4 regions of the Mammaliicoccus sp. D-M19 genome follow, and region 3 is predicted to be linked to each of the others. Evidence: riboswitches for the same ligand, from Rfam matches in the RefSeq annotation. Region 3 holds a riboswitch; each other region holds the start of a gene.

The links. A riboswitch is a leader RNA that binds a small molecule or an ion and turns the genes downstream of it on or off. The one in region 3 is predicted to bind thiamine pyrophosphate.
Region 1: linked by a shared signal. The riboswitch ahead of LQ675_RS01760 (ECF transporter S component) and the one ahead of thiD (bifunctional hydroxymethylpyrimidine kinase/phosphomethylpyrimidine kinase) in region 3 are both predicted to bind thiamine pyrophosphate.
Region 2: linked by a shared signal. The riboswitch ahead of thiW (energy coupling factor transporter S component ThiW) and the one ahead of thiD (bifunctional hydroxymethylpyrimidine kinase/phosphomethylpyrimidine kinase) in region 3 are both predicted to bind thiamine pyrophosphate.
Region 4: linked by a shared signal. The riboswitch ahead of LQ675_RS10110 (thiamine phosphate synthase) and the one ahead of thiD (bifunctional hydroxymethylpyrimidine kinase/phosphomethylpyrimidine kinase) in region 3 are both predicted to bind thiamine pyrophosphate.

The regions. Positions count from the first base shown of each region.
Region 1 covers NZ_JAJNHW010000001.1:332,842-335,045, forward strand. The annotation lists gene auxA (lipoteichoic acid stability factor AuxA) at 1-301, opposite strand, end outside; gene LQ675_RS14950 (hypothetical protein) at 449-574, shown strand; TPP riboswitch at 754-858, shown strand; gene LQ675_RS01760 (ECF transporter S component) at 949-1,524, shown strand; gene LQ675_RS01765 (ABC transporter ATP-binding protein) at 1,536-2,204, shown strand, end outside.
Region 2 covers NZ_JAJNHW010000001.1:16,547-18,750, reverse strand. The annotation lists gene miaB (tRNA (N6-isopentenyl adenosine(37)-C2)-methylthiotransferase MiaB) at 1-728, shown strand, start outside; gene LQ675_RS00080 (YlbF/YmcA family competence regulator) at 729-1,160, shown strand; TPP riboswitch at 1,169-1,260, shown strand; gene thiW (energy coupling factor transporter S component ThiW) at 1,326-1,826, shown strand; gene mutS (DNA mismatch repair protein MutS) at 1,967-2,204, shown strand, end outside.
Region 3 covers NZ_JAJNHW010000003.1:22,030-24,233, reverse strand. The annotation lists gene LQ675_RS15080 (aggregation-promoting factor C-terminal-like domain-containing protein) at 1-761, shown strand, start outside; TPP riboswitch at 887-985, shown strand; gene thiD (bifunctional hydroxymethylpyrimidine kinase/phosphomethylpyrimidine kinase) at 1,083-1,895, shown strand; gene thiM (hydroxyethylthiazole kinase) at 1,888-2,204, shown strand, end outside.
Region 4 covers NZ_JAJNHW010000004.1:89,984-92,187, reverse strand. The annotation lists gene thiO (glycine oxidase ThiO) at 1-492, opposite strand, end outside; gene LQ675_RS10110 (thiamine phosphate synthase) at 485-1,069, opposite strand; TPP riboswitch at 1,146-1,254, opposite strand; gene isdC (heme uptake protein IsdC) at 1,485-2,180, shown strand; gene LQ675_RS10100 (NEAT domain-containing protein) at 2,164-2,204, shown strand, end outside.

The DNA of each region.
Region 1 (2,204 bases), on a different contig from region 3:
CGTAATGCGTCGTTCTTCTTAAAGTACGTCCTACTAATAATACAAACACACCAAATAGCAATACTATAATTGCTGCGATAACTGGAAAGTTACCGATATAATGGTGTAATATTCTTACTAATTCATCAAAAAAAGCTACAAAAAAGTCCCAAATATTATTGATATGGATATTACTTGAATCCTTGATATTATAATCTTTAATACGTGGTGCATTAAAAAGTATAAGTAATCCAGTAATCAAAATAAATATACCTATAATTCGACTAAAATGAACTTCCCAGCTTTTTTTCTTTATAGCCATGTTCTTCACCTCATTGAACATTATAATTGTTTCATTTTCAATTGTCTTTAATTATATTGAAAATCAGTCCCAAGTACTAGCAAGAAGTTTAAAACTTATATGTAGTTGGGTATATAATAATATCATAAATTTTAAAGGAGTGTTATTATGACTCATAATGATAAGCATAAAGAAGAAGCAGAAAAAGCTAAGAAAAAAGAACAAGAAAATAAGCAAGACAACAACAAAGGTCAAGATGAAACAAAAGAAAATATACAAGACACATTCGAATAAATAAATTTCATTATCGTGCCTAGTCGGGAGCGAAATCACAATTTGCGATTTCGCTCCCGATTTTATTTTGAATTTATTTTAATGACTTACAAATCATTTATTTAAGAAATTAATTTTATTTTTATGATTTACTATTGACAAAAAGATTAATAAGACTTATCGTATGGATAACAAATTAATAAATGCACTAGGGGTGTTTTGAAACTGAGACAGACATGAAAAGGTCTGAACCCTTTGTACCTGATCTAGATGATACTAGCGTAGGAAAGTGTTCGTAAATCATATAATATTCATTTTTAAATGATAACAATATTTTTGTGCGCTTCTATTTAGATATAGGAGTGCACATTTTTTATATAAAAGGAGAATTTAACATGTCAAAAAGATTAACGTTATCAGATATTTTAGTAACTGTATTAATTGGTGCTTTGTTTGCAATCATTTATAAGTTCTTATGGATACCTTATGAAATTTTAAAACCACTTGGTCTACACTTAGAACAATCTGTATATGGTGTATGGTTTATTGCAGCAATTGTCACTTATTTAATTATTCAAAAGCCTGGTGTTGCCATTCTTGCTGAATTTGCTGCTGGCGCTGGAGAAACAATTGTAATGGGGCAATTCGATATTCCAACATTTATATATGCATTATTACAAGGTTTAGCTTGTGAAATCATCTTCCTAGCTGTTCGATATCAATCAAGAAAATTATCAGTTGCAGTAATAGCTGGAATGGCTGCAGGTATTATTACGTTACCAATTGATTGGTTCTATAATTACTTAGGTGACGTTGCTTTATGGAATGTTATTTTAATGTTTACGATTAGAATTTTAAGTGGTGCAATCGTTGCGGGTGCATTAGGCTATGCAATTGTAAAAGCACTTGACCAAACTGGTGTTACGAAATTGTTCAGACCAGCATCTAAAAAAGATTATGACTTATTATAGGAGTTATTCAATTGTTATCACTAAAAAATTTAAGACTAAAGTATCCTGATGATGAACGCATTATATTTAAAAATTTAAACATCAATATTAACGATAAAGAAAAAGTTCTGTTACTAGGTCCAAGTGGATCTGGTAAAAGTACATTATTAAATATATTAAGCGGTATTATACCGAGATCGATGGACATACCGATGAAAGTAGATTCAATCAATATCGATTCACTTCCGGGTGTTATTTTCCAAGATCCAGATACGCAGTTTTGTATGCCTGAGATTAAAGAAGAATTAGCATTTGTGCTTGAGAATATGAACATCGAACCTGATAAAATGGACGGATTTATAAAAAATGTCATGAAACAGGTAAATTTAAATGCTGACCCTTCACTAAAAATCAATCGTTTAAGTGGTGGTATGAAACAAAAATTAGCGATTGCTTCTATATTATTACAAGATACAAATACGTTATTTCTTGATGAACCGACAGCAATGCTTGATCATCAATCAACGACTCAACTATGGGATTTGATTATGGATCATTGGACAAATCAAACCGTTGTAATCGTGGAACATAAAGTTGATTATATTTGGAATTATGTTGATAGAGTCATCGTGATGAATGAAAATGGTGAAATCACACATGATAGTACACCTCAAGATATATTAGATCATCATACAGACATA
Region 2 (2,204 bases), on a different contig from region 3:
GTAAAGATATTGACGGTTTAAATTATGGTTTAGGCGATTTGTTAAATGACATCACTAAAATCGATATACCGCGCGTACGTTTTACGACAAGTCACCCTTGGGACTTTGATGATCGTTTAATTGAAGTGATTGCTAATGGTGGTAATATCGTACCTCATATACATTTACCAGTACAGTCTGGTAATAACCAAGTGTTAAAAATTATGGGTAGAAAATATACACGTGAAAGCTATTTAGAATTAGTTCAAAAAATAAAAGCAGCAATTCCAGATGTAGCATTGACAACGGATATCATTGTTGGCTATCCTAATGAAACAGAAGAACAATTTTTAGAAACAATAAAGTTGTATCATGAAGTTGGTTTCGAACATGCTTACACGTATGTATATTCTCCGAGAGAAGGTACGCCAGCAGCTAAGATGAAAGATAATGTGCCTGATAAAGAGAAAAAAGCAAGACTTCAAAGATTAAATAAAGTAGTTGGCGAATATGCTGCAGAATCATTGAAACCATATGAAGGACAAGAAGTATTTGTTTTATGCGAAGGTTCAAGTAAGAGAGATGAAGCAGTACTAGCAGGCTATACTGAAAAGAATAAATTAGTTAATTTTAAAGCACCAAAAGATGTAATCGGCAAAATCGTAAAAGTAAAAATTACTGAAGCAAAACAATATTCATTAAATGGTGAATTTATAGATGTTGTATCTAAAGAAAAGGTGGTACATTAAATGTATACAAAAGATGATATTTTGGAACAAGCGCGTAAACTCGGAAAAATGATGTCAGAAACAGAAGAAGTAGATTTCTTTAAACGTGCAGAAGCGCAAATTCATGAGAATCAAACAGTCAGAGAAAAAATGGCAAGCTTGAAATCTTTACAAAAACAAGCAGTTAATTTCCAAAACTATGGTAAAGATAAAGCTTTAGCTATGGTTGAAGAAAAAATAAAAAACATTGAAAAAGAATTAGATGAAATGCCAATTGTAAGTGAATTTAAAGAAGCGCAAGTTGAAGTTAATGAACTTTTACAAATGGTATCTCATTCAATTAGCCATACAGTTACAAATGAAATTATTGAATCAACAGGTGGTAATCAACTTACTGGTGAAACAGGTGCAGCAGTTAGAAATGCACCAAATACAAGTAGCTGTTCAAATTAAGATTTAATATATTGCACACACGGTGCCTAAAAAGGCTGAGAAGATACGTGTAGATTTGATCCAGGTAATACTGGCGTAGAGATTGTGCAACTAAAGATTATATATGCTTTTAATCATTAGTCTGCCAATACGTAGACTAATGATTTTTTATTTGGAGGAAATATAATGAAGAAGACAAAATTAATGACTTTAACTGCAATATTAACAACGATAAATGTTGTGTTTAGTACTTTTATTACAATACCTATAGGCCCAATAAAAGCATTACCAATGCAACATTTCATTAATGTCATATCAGCTGTATTTCTTGGACCATGGTATGGCTTAGCACAAGCTTTGTTATCTTCGTTTATTAGAAACTTATTAGGTTTAGGCACGATTTTTGCTTTTCCAGGCAGTATGATAGGCGTATTATTAGCAAGTTTACTCTATAAATATCGTAAACAATTATCAATTGCATCTTTAGGAGAAGTCCTAGGCACTGGTATGATAGGTAGCTTCGTTTGTATTCCGTTAGGTTGGTTACTAGGATTAGGGAAAATTGCATTTTGGCCGTTATTTTTATCATTTTTCTTTAGTAGTCTAATAGGCGCTATCGCGAGTTATATATTATTAAAAGCTTTTGAAAAAAGAGGCATATTAAAGAAATTAAAAAATGATACTTAAAGTTATATCATGAATTAAAGGGCGTGAAGCATATATTGCTATATCACGCTCTTTTCTTAATAAATAAACATACTCGTTTAATAGTAGAAATTTTGATAAAATAGATAAATCGAAAGTTAAAAAAAGGAACGTGAATAAAGATGTCTAAACCAACGCCGATGATGGCTCAATATTTAAAGATAAAATCTCAATATCAAGATACATTATTATTTTTCAGATTAGGTGATTTTTATGAAATGTTCTACGATGATGCAATTGAAGCATCAAGAGTATTAGAAATAACACTGACAAGAAGAGATGCTAAGAAAGATCCAATTCCAATGTGTGGGGTACCGTATCATTCTGCTTCTGGATATATCGAAAAACTTATTTCAAAAG
Region 3 (2,204 bases):
CAGTAAAATCTGGTGATACTTTAGGTAGTATTTCACAACAATACGGTACTTCAGTAAGTGCTATCAAAGCAGAAAATGGTTTAAAATCTAACTTAATCTTCCCTAACCAAGTAATCAAGGTTAACGAGAAAAGTTCAGAATCAACTACAGAATACACTGTAGTATCAGGAGATACTTTAGGTAAAATTGCATCTAAATACGATGTAACTGTATCTCAATTAAAAGCATGGAACAACTTATCTTCAGATCTAATCATTGTTGGACAAACTTTATCATTACAAGCTCCAGCTCAATCAGTTGAGCCAGCTAAAGCGCCTGTAGCACAACAAGCGCCAGTTCAACAAACACAAGAACAAGTTGCAGCTCCAGCTCAACAACAAAGCTACCAAGCGCCTGTTCAATCATACAAAGCGCCAGCTCAACAAACATATAAAGCGCCAGCTCAACAATCATACCAAGCACCAGCTCAAAAAGTTAGAACTACTCAAACTTCAACAGCTAGCACTGGTGGATCTACTAAAGCTCAATTCTTAGCTGCTGGTGGTTCAGAAGCTATGTGGAATGCGATTGTATTACCAGAATCAAGTGGTAATCCAAATGCAGTAAGTCCAAATGGTTACCAAGGTCTTGGTCAAACTAAAGAATCTTGGGGTACTGGATCAGTAGCTACACAAACTCAAGGTATGTTAAACTACGCTAAAAACCGTTACGGTTCAGAATCAGCTGCTATTGCTTTCCGTCAAGCTAACGGATGGTGGTAAGCCATACACTTTAATCTAAAGTGGTTATAAATTAATTAATCCAATCGTCTAGGAAATATCCTAGGCGATTTTTTAATTTGACCACAATACGTCTATTTGATAATCTTAAGTAAACTGAATATATGAGTGACTGCTAGGGGCGCCATTTGGCTGAGATGATTAAATTCAGTCCCTTAACACCTGATTTGGATAATGCCAACGTAGGAAAGTGGTCGATGAACGTTTTTACAACTATTAATTGACCTCTTTCTTATGAAAGAGGTCATTTTTTATGAAGTTATGAATAATAGAATTATAAATATAAATTTGAGGTGGATTACAATGAAAAAACCGAATATAGCATTAACAATTGCTGGAACGGACCCAAGTGGTGGAGCGGGTATTATGGCGGACTTAAAATCATTTCATGCATCAGGCGTTTATGGAATGGCTGTTGCTACAAGTATCGTTTCACAAAATAGTTTAGGTGTACAAGATGTTTACCATTTACCTGTTGAAGTTATTGAAAGCCAATTAAAAAGTGTCTTTGATGATGAAGTGCCACATGCTATAAAAACAGGCATGATTGCATCAGAAGAAATGATGCAAACGATTAAACCATTTATTGAACAATCTGGAAAGCCGTATGTTATTGACCCAGTAATGGTTGCTAAAAGTGGTGATGCGCTAATGGATGATGAAGGGAAAGGGAAACTTAAAGAAATATTACTACCATTAGCTACAGTTGTTACACCTAATATTCCAGAAGCAGAAGATATTACTGGATTTAAAATTCAAACTGAAGAAGAAATTAATAAAGCTGGTGCATTTTTCTTAAATGAAATTGGATCTAAAGGTGTTGTTATAAAAGGTGGACATCTGGACGGGGATGCAATCGACTATTTATTTACTGAGAATGGCGTGAAAAGCTGGAAAAGTGAAAGATTTAGTACGAAACATACACATGGAACAGGTTGTACATTTAGTGCAGTGATAACAGCAGAGTTAGCTAAAGGTCATTCAATTGAGGAAGCGGTAGAAGTAGCTAAACGATTTATTACGTTAGCTATTCAATATACACCTGAAATAGGCAAAGGTAGAGGTCCAGTGAACCACTTTGTATACCAAAAGATAGAGGGATTAGATTATGAGTAAATTAACAAATATTAGAGAAAATAGTCCATTAATCGTATGTTATACAAATGATGTCGTTAAAAACTTTACAGCTAATGGTTTAATTTCATTAGGCGCAAGCCCCGCAATGAGTGAAGAACCTGAAGAAGCAGAAGAATTTTCAAAAGCAGCAGGAGCATTTCTTCTTAATATAGGGACGATTACGACTGATAAAGCTTATGATATGAAGAAATATGCTGAAATTATGCATGGAAATGGTGTTCCAGTAGTTCTTGATCCCGTAGCAGTTGGTGCATCACAATTAAGAAAGACTTTTTGTACGACGTTATT
Region 4 (2,204 bases), on a different contig from region 3:
AGATTTCAATAAAGCTTTAGCATATTGATTGGCATTAATTTGGCCATCAAATGGAATATAAATCGCTTTATGATTATAGGAAATCGTATGATTTGAAAGGTGACGAAGTGATTGACTATTTAATGTAGTAACTGAACGATCACGTTTATTTAAAAAACGATATTGCTCAGTTAAGCTGTCGATATCATCTCGTGATGCGGCCATTTTAATTAAACCGTGTGCTTGATAATCAATATTGATATTCGTCTCTTTATATAACGTGTGACTGAGTGATTCGAAATAATCTCTCGAACGTAATGCAAGTTGATAAAGGGGTGTATCTTCAATAAATTCATTTTGTGCACCTAACATCCCACCAGCTTTATAAGATGCGTGTAATCCAGGAACATCTCGATCTATCACAGCGATAGACAACGAATCATTTTTAAGGGCTAATTCACGCGCAATAGACATCCCCATGACGCCAGAGCCAACAATTAACATGTCATACATATGCAAGCCACTCCTCTCTTAATAACTGAATTTCACGCGAACTTCGATCTCTGAAAAATGATATTGCACAAACACCTTCAAAGCCATGAGGCAACGACTTAATAGAATGCGTATCTATGCCACCAATTGCATAAACAGGAATATCTATAGATACTGCATCCTTTATGTCTTTAGAAGACCTTGGTTTAAGACCATCTTTAGAACACGTTTCAAACACGTGACCAAAGAATACGAAATCTAAAGACCACTCACGTGCGCGTTTCACAGTTTCAACTGAATGTGTAGACATACTAACGGATATATGAGGGTGAAGCTTTTTAAATTCAAATGCTTGCACGTCATCTTCACGAAAATGAATAAAATTTAAATCATATTTTTCAAGTATGGTCATATCAGAATGAATCATTAATTTCGTTTGCGAAAAGCCATTTGCTAATAAATAATCAAACGCCCAGCATAGATCATCATGTGTCATAGGCACTCTCAGTAATAACAAATCAATCTCTTCTGCAATCTCTATATAATGTTCTAAATCATCAACATCTAAGTCTTTATACGGTGTAACAGCAATAAACAATGAAATCACTCCAAATAAAAAACGCTATTTTTCTGGATAGAAAAATAGCGTAAAAATTTAATTATAAGTATAAGTAAGCTTATATACGCCACTTTCCTACGCCAGTATGAACTGGATCAGGTTCAAGGAATCCCGAAGTCACTACTTCAGTCTCAGCCTATAATAAGGCACTTCCAGTGGACATTTATTCAGTTATTACATCCATTGTACATATAAAAGTAAGAATGTTCAAATTTATATGTTATTTAGTTACAACCCAAATTATTCCATTCTATTAATTTTTAAATTTTGCGAAATAAAATTTTGATAACTAACTATTTATTAAAATAGAAAATAATATTGACATTGATAACTATTATCAATTAAATTATAAGGTGGAAGGAGAATTTCAAGAAATTTACAAAGGAGGTATATTATGAAAAGGTTTAAACAAGTTTTAAATATTGGGTTATTAGTACTTATTTTATTATCAGTAGGCGTAGGTAAGGTGGCTTCTGCTGATGTTAAGGATGGTACTTATGACGTTGATTACACAGTATTGAAACATGGTACTTCAGATGTTTCGATTGCAAATGATTATTTTAATAAACCAGGTAAGTTAGTAGTTAAGAATGGCGAAAAGCAACTTCAATTAACGATGAATCACAGCCATTGGATTAAAGGTATTACAGTTGATGGTTCTGCTGAAAGTATCGTAAGTGAAGACAAAGGTTCAGACGTTAGAACGTCTAGCTTTAAAGTGAATTCTACATTTGGCCAACTTGCTGGAACAATTGATGTTTATATCAATGAAAAAGTCGATGGTAAACCGTTCTTATACGATAACAAATACAAAATCACATTTGATGTGAAAGAACCTTCTGGCCAAGCTGCGGCAGTTTCATCTAGTGATGCTTCAAAGAATTCAACAGCAGCATCTTCTAGTTCAAATAGTAGTACACCAACTAATGGATCTGCAACTTCTTCACAAGATGTGAAAAATCCTCAAACGAGCGCAGGCACACCGGTAATGATTACAGTCCTTCCAATTGTTGCAGGTATGTTATTAATTGCTACGTTTATGTTCAATAAAAAATTGAAAAGAGGCATAATTAATGAAGAAAAGTGTTAAGTCATTATTAGCGTTTTCTTTATT